2 regions of the Streptomyces sp. NPDC047515 genome follow, and region 2 is predicted to be linked to the other one. Evidence: riboswitches for the same ligand, from Rfam matches in the RefSeq annotation. Region 2 holds a riboswitch; the other holds the start of a gene.
The links. A riboswitch is a leader RNA that binds a small molecule or an ion and turns the genes downstream of it on or off. The one in region 2 is predicted to bind cyclic di-AMP.
Positions count from the first base shown of each region.

Region 1: it holds a riboswitch for cyclic di-AMP, as region 2 does, so the genes downstream of both, ABZ826_RS24845 (M23 family metallopeptidase) here and ABZ826_RS21085 (transglycosylase family protein) in region 2, are expected to answer to the same signal.

Region 1 covers NZ_JBEYTM010000033.1:18,534-26,142, forward strand. The annotation lists gene ABZ826_RS24835 (PrsW family intramembrane metalloprotease) at 81-1,757, shown strand; gene ABZ826_RS24840 (aldo/keto reductase) at 1,928-2,872, opposite strand; gene ABZ826_RS24845 (M23 family metallopeptidase) at 3,186-4,523, opposite strand; cyclic di-AMP (ydaO/yuaA leader) riboswitch at 4,535-4,687, opposite strand; gene ABZ826_RS24850 (PP2C family protein-serine/threonine phosphatase) at 4,968-6,128, opposite strand; tRNA gene ABZ826_RS24855 (tRNA-Met) at 6,405-6,478, opposite strand; gene ABZ826_RS24860 (SPFH domain-containing protein) at 6,572-7,609, opposite strand, start outside.
Region 2 covers NZ_JBEYTM010000025.1:1,686-9,294, reverse strand. The annotation lists gene ABZ826_RS21105 (Ppx/GppA phosphatase family protein) at 397-1,338, opposite strand; gene ABZ826_RS21100 (DUF501 domain-containing protein) at 1,412-2,020, opposite strand; gene ABZ826_RS21095 (septum formation initiator family protein) at 2,081-2,551, opposite strand; gene eno (phosphopyruvate hydratase) at 2,744-4,030, opposite strand; gene ABZ826_RS21085 (transglycosylase family protein) at 4,437-5,189, opposite strand; cyclic di-AMP (ydaO/yuaA leader) riboswitch at 5,193-5,363, opposite strand; gene ABZ826_RS21080 (transglycosylase family protein) at 5,663-6,631, opposite strand; gene ABZ826_RS21075 (cytochrome P450) at 6,737-7,609, opposite strand, start outside.

The DNA.
Region 1 (7,609 bases), on a different contig from region 2:
GCACCGGCCTCCGGGCGGGAGCCGGCCGACCCGGCGCCCCATGGCCAGGTGTCAGTGCTGCTCGTTAGGGTCATCGGGTGGTGTCCGACGGGTCTGTCCAGCAGCGGCAGTCACAGCCGGCCGTCCCCCTGCTTGAGGAGCAGCGGGTCGGCGAGATCCTGGCTGCCGTGCCGGAGCGCAGGCACTGGCGCTACCGGCCTCGCCGCGTCGGCATGGTGTGGCGCAGCAGGACCTTCCGCATCGTCGCCGTGTTCACGGTGCTCGCGCTGTGCGGCCTGGCGATCCTGGCCCTGGTCCGTGACCAGACCGGCACGGAGGGGTTTCTCGTCGGTCTGGGCCTCGCCGTGCTGCCCGTCCCGCTCCTGATGGCGGCGTTCCGCTGGCTGGACCGGGTCGAGCCGGCGCCCTGGCGGAATCTGTTGTTCGCCTTCGCCTGGGGCGCGTTCGCGGCCGCCCTGGTCGCGATCCTCGCGAATTCGTTCGCGACCCACTGGATAGCCACGGCCACCGCCGACCCGTCGCACGCCGACACCCTCGGCGCCACGGTCATAGCGCCGGTCGTCGAGGAGAGCGCCAAGGCCGCGGCCGTGCTGCTGATCTTCCTGTTCCGAAAGCGGGAGTTCAACGGGATCGTCGACGGCGTCGTCATCGCCGGCTTCACCGCGAGCGGCTTCGCCTTCACGGAGAACATCCTCTACCTGGGCAACGCCTTCGGCGAGGACCAGCAGATCGGCACCTCGGGCGTCGTCTCGGTGACGGCCGCGACGTTCTTCGTGCGGGCCGTGATGTCGCCGTTCGCGCATCCGCTCTTCACGGTGCTGACCGGAATAGGCTTCGGGCTCGCCGCGGCCAGCGCTCGGCGGCGTCGGATCCGCCGCCTCGCTCTGCCGCTGCTGGGCCTCGTTCTCGCCATGGGCATGCATGCCTTGTGGAACGGTTCGGCGACCGTCGGTCCGTACGGCTTCTATGCCGTGTACGGCGTGTTCATGGTCCCGGTCTTCGGCCTGGTGACCTGGCTGGCGATCTGGTCGCGCCAGCGGGCGCTCCGTACGCTCTCCGCCGAGCTGCCCGCCTATGCGGCGGCCGGCTGGCTCACCCCCGCCGAGCCGCTCGCCCTCTCCTCGATGCGGGCCCGAGGCATGGCACGCGACGCGGCACGCCAACGGCACTCCCTCGCGGCCCGGGGAAGCTGGATGAGCCCGTACGGACCCGCATACGCGCCGACTTCGCCGACTTACGGACCAGGACCGGGATACGGACCGGGACACGGACCAGGACCAGGACCGGGACACCCGCAGGCGCACACGTCGGCATACGGACCGGGACACGCGCCGGGGCACGGGCAGGGATACGCGCCGAGGCCCGGGACGGGACGTGTTCCGGCGAGCGGACCGTCGGCCCAGGTCAGGGCTCGTGCCAAGGCGCAGGCCAAGGCCCACGGCAAGGCTGCCGCCCGCGCCGTCGCCGAGTACGAGTCGTTCGCGACCTCGCTGGCCTCGCTGCGCAGGCAGGCCCGCCGCGGGGCCGCGGGTGCGGACTTCGCCGAACGCGAGCTGGAACTGCTGCACCATCTCTGGCAGCGCAGGGACGTGGCCGCTCCCGCGCTGACGTACGCGGCGCAGGCGACGGGCCGTCTGCGCCCCCACCGGCCGCCACCGGGCCCGTACGCTCCCCCGTTCCCGCAGCACACGCAGTACGGCGGCCACGGCTACAACCCCTATCCGGCCCCGCACCAGCCACCGCAGCGGAACCAGTAGGCGGGTCGCGGTCAGGACCGAAGCGATCGTCCGCCGCGCAAGGAGGGCGATGGACGGGCCGGTCGCGGCCGGGATGAACCGTCCCTCTCGCGCGAACGCCCCGGCAGCGCTGCGCTACCGGGGCGTTCGCGAACGGACGACCGCGATCCTGGACGACCGGGCGCTCCCCGTCAGGCGGATGCCTCGGTGAGTTCCGCCAGGTCCTGCTCGGTCAGCCGGAGGTCGGCGACGGCCACCAGCGCGGGCAGCTGTTCGACGGTGCGGGCCGAGGCGATCGGCGCGACGACGGTCGGCCGGGACGCGAGCCACGCCAGCGCGACGGTCGCGATCTCCGCGTCGTGCTCCTGGGCGACCTTGTCGAGCGCGGTCAGGACCTTCTGTCCCCGCTCCGACTCCAGATACTGCCCCGCCTTCTCCGCCCGAGCGCTCTCCACCGAGGCACCCGGACGGTACTTGCCGGTGAGGAACCCGGAGGCCAGGGCGAAGTACGGGACGGCGGCGAGCCCGGCCCGAGCGGCCGTCTCCTGAAGTTCGCCCTCGTACGTGTCGCGGGAGACCAGGTTGTAGTGCGGCTGCAGGGCCACGTAACGGGCCAGCCCCGCGCGCTCCGAGAAGTCCAGGGACGCCTGGAGCCGCTCGGGGCTGATGTTGGAGGCGGCGATCTCCCGGACCTTGCCCTCCTTCACCAGCTGGTCGAGGGCGGTGATGATCTCCTCGACCGGGACGGTCTCGTCGTCGAAGTGGGTGTAGTAGAGGTCGATGTGGTCGGTGCCGAGCCGACGCAGCGACGCCTCCGCCGCGGCCTTGATGTTCGCGGCGGCGAGCCCCTTGTACGAGGGGTGGGCGCCGACCTTCGTCGCGACGACGATCTCGGACCGGTTGGCACGTGTCGCGAGCCACTTCCCGATGACGGTCTCCGACTCGCCGCCCTCATTGCCCGGGATCCAGGCCGAGTAGGCGTCGGCGGTGTCGATGAAGTTGCCGCCCGCCGCGGCGTAGGCGTCCAGCACGGCGAACGACTGCGCCTCGTCGGCCGTCCAGCCGAAGACGTTGCCGCCGAGGGCGAGCGGGAAGACCTGGAGGTCGGAAGGGCCCAGCTTACGAAGAGAAGTCATATGTGGATCAACGGACACCAGCGGTTCCGCTATTCCGGCAGCCCGCCATTCAGGCAGGCCCGTCGATTCCACCGGCCCACCGATCCGCCCGGCCCGTCGCTCCGGCCGGCCCATGCCCGTCCGGCCCACCAGCCGCCATTCCACCCGGCCCACCACCCCATCGGCCACCGATCCGCCCGGCCCACCCCTCCGGCCGGAGCGACTGTGCCGACAGACCGGCAGCCCTGGCGTCGGGGGGAGAGCGTCAGGGCTGCCGGGTTTCAGTGGCCGGCGAACCGGCTCGGATCACGCGGGCCGCGAGGCGGCCGGTCGATCAGGGGTTGAGGCCCTTGTCGTGCAGCCAGGCCATCGGGTCGATACCCATACCGGCCGGGGTGTGGACCTCCAGGTGGAGGTGCGGGCCCGTCACGTTGCCGGTCGCACCGACCCGGCCGATGGTCTCGCCGGTGGTGACCTCCTGGCCGACGCTGACACCGATCGAGGACTGGTGGCAGAACCAGAGCTCCGTACCGTCTTCGAGCTCCAGCACCGTGCGGTAGCCGTACGAACCGGACCAGCCGGCCGACTTGATGGTGCCGCCGTGTATGGCCTTGATCGGGGTACCCGTCGGCGCCGCGAAGTCGAGGCCGGTGTGGTAGCCGGAGGACCACATCGAGCCGGCCTCGCCGAAGGTCGAGGTGATCGTGTACGAGGTGGTCGGGATGGCGTAGCCGGCGGCGAGCTTGGCGAGCCGAAGGGCCTCCGCCTTCTTCTTGGCCTCTTCCTCCGCCTTCTTCTTCTCGGCGGCGACCTTGGCCTCGGCCGCGTCCTGCTGCTTCTTGGCTTCGGCGGCGGCCTTCTGCGCGGCCTCCTTCTCCTGGGCGGCCCTGGCCTCGGCGTCGGCGGCGTCCTGCTGCTGCTCGGCCTGCTGGAGGATACGGGCGCGGAGCACCTCGCCCGCGTCCGTCGTGCCCTGCTGGGCCTCGGCGGTGGTGATGCCGGCGGTGGTGAGCGGCGCGGACGCGGCGACGGTCTCGGCCTTGTCGGCTTCGGACTCGCCGGAGAACAGGGAACCCACGCCGGGAAGGGACTTGGCGTCGGGCAGATTGTCCGCGATGGAATCGGGAAGGGAGATGGAGACCGCCGGCTTGCTCTGTGCGGTGGCCATGCCGCCCGCACCGACCGCCGCGATGACGCCGACCCCGAGCACGGTGGAGCTACGGGCAAGTCCGTTGCGCTGCTTGGCGACGCGGTGCTTGCCGCGCACGGGGCGGACGGACTCCTCGGTGGGGTTCCACTCGTCCCGGCTTCGTTCGGGCTCGCCGTCGCCGTCGGCGCGGAATTCCCTGCGGAGCTCTGCCGAGTCGCCGGACCCACCGAACTCACCGGACCCACCGGCGAAGTCGCCGCCCGGCTCGGTGCCGTAGCCGGTGCCGAACGCCGTTCCCGTCCCGGCGGTTCCGTAACCGGCATCGGAGGCGAAACCGGGGCCGTAGCCGGTGTCGGAGCCCAGTCCGGCGTCAGAGGCGAAACCCGGGCCGTGACCGGGGCCGTAGCCGTAGTCAGATCCGGAACCGGAGCCGAAGTCGACACCGGGGCCGGAGTCGACACCGGGGCCGAAGTCCGAGGTGAACCGCACGGGGGCCTCGGGGGCAGGCTTGTTGGACGCCACGGGGGCGCACTCCTTTCCTTCCTTCTCGCCTACCGGGTTAGCTGACGGGTTCGGAGCAGGAAGGTCTCCTACGGGCGCCTCTGCCTCTCGTGAGACACAGGTGTCCGATTCACCCCATGTAGGTGGTTCCCCGGTTCCCTTGCGGAATTCGGCGCTCGCGCACGGTGCCGCCACTGACGACGGCTGGGACGACCGCGCTGCGTTATCGAACGTTAATAGACACCCGGGCCCGATTCCAAGCCGTTCCCACTGATCGTTCACGACTTTGGCCTGGACTTTACGGGACATACCCGGGTGGAATCGGATGAGTTGATCGACCCTCAGCCATTACCCGACGTCTGACGTTGCGTCAAATATTATGCGGAGCGGCGCCCTTCGGTTACGGACGGTGGCATGCCGTGCCCGAGACTCCGCCCGGTCCGCACCACGCGCCCGCCCCACCCGTCACATCGTGTCCAGACCCACGATCTTCACGGTCCTGCGCCGGTGCGGTTGCCCCTCCGCAGGACGTACGACCGCGAGCAGCGCCATGTCGTCGGTCGTCTCGCCGCCCGTGTGCCGCCGTACGTCGTCGGTCAGGGCGGACAGCAGTTCCTCGGGGCCCGGAAAGATCCGCCCGCGCAGCCGCGCCGCCGGATCGTAGAAGACCCCGTCGGCGTTGCGCGCTTCGGAGAGGCCATCGGTGTAGAGGAGCAGCGTCGTCCCCGCCGGCAGATCCCATTCGTCCGCCCGGTCGGGCCACACCCCCAGATCCATCCCGAGCGGCAGCGCGGGCACCGACGGTCCCAGCACATCCAGCGCCCCGTCCGGATGCAGCAGGATCGGCTCGGGGTGGCCGCGGTTGACGATCCGTACCCGCGACAGCCCGGACGGGATCTCGGCCAGTACGGCGGTGATGAAGCCCTCGACGGCGTCCAGCCCGCCCCGCCCCGTTCCCTCGCGCGCCAGCGCCCGCTCCAGCCGCTGCGCCACGCCCTCCAGCGAACGTTCCTGCTCGGCCGCCTCCCGGAACGCGCCGATGATCACCGCCACCGACTCCACGGCGTCGAGCCCCTTCCCCCGCACGTCCCCGACCACGAGCCGCACCCCGTGCGGGGTGTCCGCCACGGCGAACAGGTCACCGCCGACGAACTCGTCCGCCTGCGCCGCCACGTACCGCGCCGCCACATGCAGCCCGCCGATCCGGTCGGACGGCTTCGGCAGCACCGCCCGCATGGCGGTCTCCGCGATGACCCGCGCGGAGGCCAGTTGCTCGCTGCCGCGCCGCACGACCCCGTTGATGACGACCGCGAGGACCGACACCGTGGCCAGGGTGAGCAGCTCGATCAACGGCACGACCTGCGGCAACGTGTTGCTGTGCAGCCTCAGCGCGACGAGGGCCAGGAGCGAGGCGACGGCGGTGAGGATGGTGCCGGACAGCGAGAAGAACGGCGCGGCGATCAGCGGCGCGGCCACGAACAGCGGAATGGCGGTGAAGGGCGGCGGGGTGAGGAAGTCGAACACCAGCCCACCGACGATCATCAGGGCGGGCAGCGCGCGGACGAACCGCCGAGTGCGGACGCCACCCCCGGCATGTCTGCCGTGCCGCTTCAGCCGCTTCCACACCTGTGGTCTCCTGCCCGGTACGCGCACGGCTGCGGACGGTACCGCGCCCCACCCCAGGCTCACCTGAGCGAAGGCGCGCGGCGACTCCTCATCGGCCAATGGGGGTACGCGTGGTCCAGCTCACACACCGTCCGCCCCGCCCCTTCGCAAGCCCGAGGTCCGGGAACCAAGAACCGCTGACCGGGAACCGGCGGCGACGCGAACGGCGCCCCGGACGGCTACGGGGAAATGATTCAGGCCCGGCACGCTGTGTGCGTGCCGGGCCTGAATCTTCAGTAGCGGGGACAGGATTTGAACCTGCGACCTCTGGGTTATGAGCCCAGCGAGCTACCGAGCTGCTCCACCCCGCGTCGATGAACACAACTCTACGCCATGTCCGGCGCGCTCATGACCACTCGGCGAATCTCCCGCGTCCCGCCGCCCCTTCGATCCGGCCCCGGAGATCAATTCGTCTCGGTGATACGGGGAGCGGCCTTCCCGTCGACCGCCGGTGACTTCATCGCGCTCGCGCCGCGCTGCAGCGAATGGAGGATCGCCAGCCCCTGGCCGACCACGCCCGCAGCCATCTCATTGACACCGCTGGTGCCGTTGAGAACGGTGAGGTCGGCCCCCGACATGCCGCGCGCCGCCGCGTCGGCCAGCGCCGGCAGGTTCTCCACGACGCGGTTGGCCGCGATGAGCTCCTGGTTGCCGTCGCGCAGCGAGGCGGCGCGCACGCTGTTGGCGTCGGCCTGGGCCTGGGCGATGGCCCGCTCGGTGTACGCGTTGCCGTCGGCCTCGAACTTCACCCGGTCACGGGCCGCTTCCGCGAGGGTGCGCTGCCGGTACGCCTCGGCATCCGCCGGACGTCGGACCTCCGCTTCGAGCCGCTGCGCGGCGAGCGCGGCCTGCCGTTCGGCCAGCGCGGTCTGCTCCTCGATGACCTCGTGCGAGGCCTGGGCCTGCGCGAGCGGCCCGGCCTGCGCGGCGCGGGCGTTGTACTGCTCGGTCTCGGCGAGGAAGCCCGCCCGCTTGATCGCGGTGTCACGTTCGTACTCCGCCTTGAGCGCGGCGGCCTGCTGCTCGCGCTGACTGGCTTCCTGGTCGGCCTTGGCCTCGGCGATCCGGGCCTGGCTGGCGACCGCGGCGGCGTGCGGGGCGGCGAGGTTCTTGATGTAGCCGGTGGCGTCGTCGATCTCCTGGATCTGGAGGGCGTCCACCACGATGCCGAGCTTCTCCATCTCGCCGTGGCTGCCCGCGATGACCTCCTGCGAGACCCGGTTGCGCTCGCGGATGATCTGCTCCACGGTCAGTCCGCCGACGATGGAACGCAGGTGCCCGGCGAAGATCCGGCCGACGAGCTCCTCCATCTGCTCCTGCTCCGTCAGGAATCGGCGCGCCGCGTTGGCGATGGACACGGCGTCGTCGCCGACCTTGAAGACCGCGACGGCCCGGACGTTGAGGCGGATGCCCTGCTGGGTCACGCAGTCCTCGGTGATCTC
Region 2 (7,609 bases):
TGCGCCACCCACGTGACCGAGGTCATGACGCCGGCAGGGAACCGCGGCACGGGGGCGAACGTTGTTCACCGCTTGTGAGCTGGCCCTTGAGCCTCGGAGCGGGGTGAACCACCGCCTCGATTCACGCTCCGGCAACGCGCCCGGAACAGCCCCGTATCGACACGGAACGACCCCGCCGGCGACCCTGAGTGCCCATACGGGCCAGAACTGCCCTTCACAGGGCGGAATTCCTTGTGAAGAAGTTCACGAAGTTCGTCGCGACGTGTCTCGCAAGGCGCCCCTCTGGTGGCCCATGAAGGCTCAAAGGTGCAGGCCGGAGTCCGCATGAGCACCTTTCAGAAACCCCCCGGGCCGCCCCCGGCGAGGCGGCCCGGGGGCGGCCTCGCCGGAGCGTACCTACGCGATCGACCAGCCGATCCCGTCGAGGATGTCGTGCTCGCTGACGACGACCTCCCGGGCCCCGGTCCGCTCCATCACGGCAAGCAGGATCAGCGCCCCGGAGGTGATCACATCGACCCGCCCCGGATGCATCGCACCGATCGCGGCGCGCTCGGCGTGGGTGGAGGCGAGGAGCCGTCCGGTGATCTCCTGGACCTGCCCGAGGGTGATCCGGGAGTGGTGGATCGCCTCGGAGTCGTACTCCTTCAGCCCCTGGGCGATCGCGGCGATGGTGGTGACCGTCCCGGCGAGACCGACGAGCGTGGCGGCCCCGGTCAACGGGACGCTCTCCTGCGCGAGGTCGAGGGCCGCGTCGATGTCGGCGCGGATCGCGGCGATCCGGTCGGGGGCCGGCGGATCGCTCACGACACCGTCGTGCACGAGGTGCCGTTCGGTCATCCGGACGCAGCCGATGTCCACGGAACGCGCGGCCCGCACGTGATCGTCGCCGAGGACGAACTCGGTGGAGCCGCCGCCGATGTCCACGACGAGATACGGCTTCGCGAGGTGATCGCGGCCCGCGAGCTCCCTGGTGGCGCCGGTGAAGGAGAACTCCGCCTCCTGGTCGCCGCTGATCACCTCGGGCTCGACGCCCAGGATGTCCAGCACACCACGGACGAAGTCCTCCCTGTTCTCCGCGTCGCGGGAAGCGGAGGTGGCGACGAAACGGATCCTCTGCGCCCCGTGCTCCTTGATCACCGCCGCGTACCGGCGGCAGGCGGCGAACGTCCGCTCCAGGGCTTCGGGCGCGAGCCTGCCGGTGCGGTCGACGCCCTGGCCGAGGCGGACGATCTCCATCCGCCGGTCGAGCTCCACGAGCTCGCCGGTGGACGGGTCGGCGTCGGCGACGAGCAGTCGGACGGAGTTGGTGCCGCAGTCGATGGCGGCCACGCGGGTCATGGGTGCTCCTAGAGATCAAGCCCCTCCGGCGATCGAGGAGCGGGGGTCCGGGGGTGGGGCCCCGGGGGAACGATCAGCCCTCGTGCGGCGCCCCGTCGGCCGGCCGGAACGCGAAGTGCCCGCCCTCCGACGTCTCGACGGTCCGGCCGTCCTTCTCCTCCGGCGCGCCGCACGGCGTCACGCACGGCCCCTTGCGCCACCACTCCGGCAGCATGGCGATCGCCTCGTCGCCCAGCGGGTTCACTCCGGGCCCGGCGGCCAGCGAGTGGCCGACCAGCACGTGCAGACACTTCACCCGGTCCGGCATGCCCCCGGCGCTCGGGAAGCCCTCAAGGACCTCGATGGCGTCGCGCCGGGCGATGTAGTCCTCGTGCGCGGCGCGGTACGCGGCCGCCAGCTCCGGGTCCGTGGCGAGGCGCTCGGTCATCTCCTTCATGACGCCGTTCGCCTCCAGCGTGCCGATCGCGGACGCGGCACGCGGGCACGTCAGGTAGTACGTCGTCGGGAACGGCGTACCGTCCTCCAGCCGGGGCTGGGTCTCGACCACGTCCGGGTTGCCGCACGGGCAGCGGTGCGCGATCGCGCGCAGCCCGCGCGGCGGGCGGCCCAGCTGCAGCTGGAACGCGGCGATGTCCGCCTCGGTGGGCGCGGTGGACTCGGTCTGCGGAGGGGGGGTTTCCATGCCTGCCTAGGTTCTGATCGGGCTGCTCGAACTGCGGTTCTGCAGAGGGGATGAAGGGAGTCAGTCGCGGTCGGCGCTGTCCACGCCGTCCCAGAGGTTGGAGTGCCACGGCCGGCCGGAATCATCCGTCTCGCCGTTGCGCTCCTTGACCGCGTCGGGGTCGATCACCGTATATCCGGTCTCTCCGGGGAGAAGGTAGTGCAGGTGCTTGCGGGCCAGCTGCCTGATGTACGCGTCGTCCTGGAGGCGCGCCTTCTCGTCGCGCAGCTCCTCGGTACGGTCTCGGGCCTCCTGCGCCCGGCGCTCCTGGTCGGCGATCTCGTCGCGCTGCGACACGTACTGTCGCATCGGGTACGCGAGCGCGACCACCAGGGAGCAGACGATCAGGGCGAGGAAGGCCGCCCGGCCGGTGAGCCGGGAGCGGCGGGCCTGGCGGCGGTTCTGCGACCGGTAGACGCGGGCGGCGGTCTGCTCACCGAGCAGCCGCAGCCGGGTCGCGGTGGAGAACCGGTCCCGGTCCTTCGCGGCCATGTCTCCGCCTCCCCATTACGCACGTCCGTCCCCGCACACGGTACGGGACCGAGTGCGGGGACGGACGGAGGCCGGTGCCTTTGCCCCGCGAGGGGCCTGCGATCAGGCCTTGTCGCGCCTGAGGTTCGCTGGGCGCTGCGCTCGTCGGTTCACAAAGCGCTGTGCCGACCGGCTGTCGTGGCGCTGTGCAGATCAGCTCTCGGAGCGGAACCGCGGGAACGCGGAGCGGCCCGCGTACACCGCGGCGTCGTCGAGGATCTCCTCGATGCGCAGCAGCTGGTTGTACTTGGCGACGCGGTCCGAGCGGGCCGGGGCGCCGGTCTTGATCTGACCGCAGTTCACCGCGACGGCGAGGTCGGCGATGGTGACGTCCTCGGTCTCGCCGGAGCGGTGGGACATCATGCACTTGAAGCCGTTGCGCTGGGCCAGCTCGACGGCGTCCAGCGTCTCGGTCAGCGAACCGATCTGGTTGACCTTGACGAGCAGGGCGTTGGCGGAGCCCTCCTCGATGCCGCGGGCCAGCCGCTCCGGGTTGGTGACGAACAGATCGTCGCCGACGATCTGCACCTTGGCGCCGAGCTTGTCGGTGATGACCTTCCAGCCGGCCCAGTCGTCCTCGTACAGCGGGTCCTCGATGGAGACCAGCGGGTACGCGGAGACGAGCTCCTCGTAGTACTCGGTCATCTCGGCGGCGGAGCGGGACTTGCCCTCGAACTCGTACTTGCCGTCCTTGTAGAACTCCGAGGCGGCGACGTCGAGCGCGAGCGCGATGTCCTTGCCCGGGACGTAGCCTGCCTCCTTGATGGCCTCGACGATGAGGTCCAGGGCGGCGCGGTTCGACTCCAGGTTCGGCGCGAAGCCGCCCTCGTCGCCGAGACCGGTCGAAAGGCCCTTGGTCTTCAGGACCTTCTTCAGCGTGTGGTAGACCTCGGCGCCCCAGCGCAGGGCCTCGGAGAAGGACTCCGCGCCGATCGGGGCGATCATGAACTCCTGGATGTCCACGTTGGAGTCGGCGTGCGACCCACCGTTGAGGATGTTCATCATCGGAACGGGCAGCAGGTGCGCGTTCGGGCCACCGAGGTAGCGGAACAGCGGCAGGTCCGAGGCCTCGGAGGCGGCGTGGGCGACGGCCAGCGAGACACCGAGGATGGCGTTCGCGCCGAGCGAGCCCTTGTTCTCCGTGGCGTCCAGGTCGAACATCGCCTGGTCGATCAGCCGCTGCTCGGTCGCGTCGTAACCCACGAGCTCCGGGCCGATCTGCTCGATCACGGCGAGGACGGCCTTCTCCACGCCCTTGCCCTGGTAGCGGTTGGGGTCACCGTCGCGAAGCTCAATGGCCTCGAACGCACCGGTGGAGGCGCCGGACGGCACGGCAGCACGGCCCGTGCTGCCGTCGTCGAGGCCGACCTCGACCTCGACCGTGGGGTTCCCCCGGGAGTCGAGGATTTCCCGGGCTACGACGACGTCGATGGACGGCACGAGGCATCTCCTTCTGGGATATGACACTGGTTGTGCAGGGTCACTTTGGCCTTGCGACAAGAGCCTAACCGGCCCGGCCCGCTCAGTCGGACTACCGCCCGCCCCCTGGGACGAAAAAGGACCCAAGAGCGAGCATCACGGGGCGAACAGCCAGAATTTTACTGGTCAGTAACTACAGAAGTTGAACGATCACGCACCGCTGGGCCCTCCCGGAGCCCGCCCCGCGCGGGCCGGAGCCGGCCCGTCCGGACGCGATACGGAGGCGACGCGCCCCGCCGGGACAGAGCTGCCGCACGCAGCGAGGTGACGCACCTCGCGGAAGCAGGGGGTCACACGGAAACCCCGGCCCGGCGCGTACGGGGGAACGCGCGCCGGGCCGGGGTGCTCAGGGAGGAGAGTTCCCGGACTACTTCGTCAGGTGCAGCTGCTGACCCGGGTAGATCAGGTCGGCGTCCTTGACGATGTCCTTGTTCAGCTCGAACAGGTGCTGCCAGCCGCCCTCGACCTTGTGGTCGGCAGCGATCTTGCTCAGGGAGTCGCCGGAGACGACCTTGTACTCGCCGTCGCCCTTCTTGACCTTCTCGCCGGTCGGGGTGGTGACGGTCTTCTTCGCCTCGGCCTGCGGGGCGGCGGAGCGGTCCGAGCGGTTGGTGGCGGGGGCCTCGGTGCGCTCGGCCTTCTTCGGCTGGACCTGCCGCTCGGGCGCGGCGGGGGCGCTCTGCTGCTGCGTGGCGCCGGAGTTGGTCTTCGAGGAGGAGCCGGTGTCGACGCCCGGGTCCACACCGTCGTTGCGCAGGTTGCCGGCGCCGGCGCAGCCCCAGGCACCCGGGCCCTGCAGGGCGAGGAGCTTCTCGGCCGTGGCGATCTGCTGGGCCTTGGTGGCCAGGTCGGCACGGGGGGCGTACTGCGTACCGCCGGCGGCGGCCCAGCTGGACTGCGAGAACTGCAGGCCGCCGTAGTAGCCGTTGCCGGTGTTGATGGACCAGTTGCCACCGGACTCGCACTGGGCGACAGCGTCCCAGGTGGCGACGGAGGCGGCGGAGGCACCGGTCGCACCCATCAGCGGGACGGCGACGGCGGTACCGGCGACACCGGCGAGCGTGGCGATACGGACGGCCTTGGACGGGCGACGGTGCTTGCCCTTGCTGGAAAACAGCATGGAACTTCTCCTCACCGACGCCTACGAGGTGAGCTGTCGGGTTCGGGCCAAGTGAGTTGCCCGGTCGCACGTCCTAGCACGCGACTTCACCCCAAGCCGCCCCTGATCCGTCTTTCGACGATCGGGCCGGCGCTTACCTGGGTCCCCCGCTCCTGCCTACGGCGCTTTACGCGTCTGTTCCCTTCGACCGACGGCAGGATTCGGCGTGACGGTCGACGGGGCCCGCGGTGCGAGCGGTTCCGACCGTAAACATAGGCAACCCCCACATTCAAAGATGGACACATCGGACAATCAGCCCTTACTTGCATCTGAGGAACCATCGTTTCCGCAGGTGGGAGGCAATACGGAAGGGCCCCCCGGGCGCGACACGCCAGTGACGTAAAGAGACCCATGTCTCACTTACGCATAAGTGGACATAGGTCCCTGAACTACCCCGGTTTTTGAGGGTCTATTAGCCGATTTTCAGACTGCCCTCAGTCGGCCTTCACATCGAGACGGAGGCTCTGGCCAGGGAGGATGAGGTCCGGGTCGGAGCCGACCGTCTCCTTGTTGGCCTCATAGAGCGCGGGCCAGCCGCCGGGAACCTTCTGTGCATCAGCAATCGCCCAGAGGTTGTCGCCGGAACGGACGGCGTACGCGCCGTCGACGGCCGACGCACCCGCGTCGCGGGCGTCGCCGCCGCCACGGGAGGCATGGCGGCCCGACTCGCGGTCGACGCCACCGTCCACGTCCCGGCTCTCCTCGGGCGCCGGAGTGCCGCGGTGCTTGCCACTCGTACCACTGGACGAGTCGGACGTACGGGGTGAATCGGACGTCTCGGAGGACGGGCCCGAGGACGGAACGGCCGACTCGGTGGCCGAAGGCTTCGCGGAGTTGCCCGCCTCGTCCGCCTTCTCTCCCGCCTTCTCGCCCGGCTTCTCGCCCGCCTGCTTGCCCGTCGGCTTGTGGGCGCCGCCCGATGGCGTGGCGGCATCGGACGGGGTCGCCGACGCGCCGTCAGCCGACTCCGCACCGTCCGCCGGCTCGGCGGAGTCCGTGACCCCCGGGTCGACACCCGGCAGCGTTCCGTCCACCGCGAGACCGGAGATGACCGCACAGCTGGGCCACGCCTTCGGCCCCTTGTCGGCCAGGACCTTCTGGGCCACGGCGATCTGCTGCGCGCGGCTGGCGAGGTCGGCACGCGGGGCGTACGACTCGCCGCCGTACGCCTTCCAGGTCTCCGGCGAGAACTGCAGGCCGCCGTAGAAGCCGTTGCCGAGGTCGGCGCTCCACATGCCGCCGCTCTCGCACTCGGCCACCCGGTCCCAGGTCGTGGCGTCGGCCGCGTGCGCACCGGCCGCGCCGAGCAGCGGGATGGCGATGGCCGAGCCGGTCACGCCCGCGGCGACGACGATGGCGGGTGCCTGACGAGGGCGACGGTGTCTGCCGTTCGCGGAGCCCATGGGGTTGCCTTCCGTGTGACTGACGAGTGACTGGTGAGTCGAACGGTGAACCTAGCGGGACTCGAACGCGTGTCACAAGTCGATGCAGCACAGATCACGTGAAAGTCACAGAGTTGACAGAGTGTCACCTTGTGTCGTCGTGACCCCCGGCGTGAACTCCACGGGCAGCGTGCGCAGTCCGCGCATGATGAGTCCGCCACGCCACCGCAAATCGGTAGGTTCCACCGCAAGCCGCAGGTCCGGAAGGCGCCTCAGGAGCATGGCGAGCGCGGTCTGTCCCTCCAGCCGGGCGAGTGGTGCTCCCAGGCAGTAGTGGATGCCGTGCCCGTATCCGAGGTGCTGATTGTCACGCCGTGCGAGGTCGAGCGCGTCGGGGTTCTCGAAGCGTTCCGGATCGCGGTCGGCGGCGGCGAGTACGACGAGCACGGGGTCACCGGCCGCGATGTCCTGGCCGCCGAGCGTCAGCGGCTCGGTGGCGAACCGCCAGGTCGCCAGCTCCACCGGGCCGTCGTACCGCAGCAGTTCCTCGATCCCGGTCTCCAGCAGCCCGCTCTCCCCCGCGTCGAGGGAGAGGTGCAGCCGCTCGCGCTGTGCGGGGTTGCGCAGCAGGGCGTACACCCCGTTGCCGATGAGATTGACCGTCGTCTCGAAGCCGGCGAAGAGGAGGATGAAGGCCATGGCTGCGGCCTCGTTCTCGGCGAGGTGCTCGCCGTGGTCGCCGGCCCTGATCAGCCCCGAGATCAGATCGTCCCCCGGGTTCTCCCGCTTGCGGTGGATCAGTTCGGCGAGATAGCCGCGCATCTTCTTCACCGACCTGGCCACCCCGCCGCGCGGTCCGCCGCCGTGGCGGATCATCATGCCCGCCCAGTCCCGGAAGTCGTCCTGGTCCTCGCGCGGCACGCCGAGCAGATCGCAGATCGCGTAGATGGGGAGCGGGAACGCGAAGTCGTGGATGAGGTCCGCCTTCCCCTCCGCGAT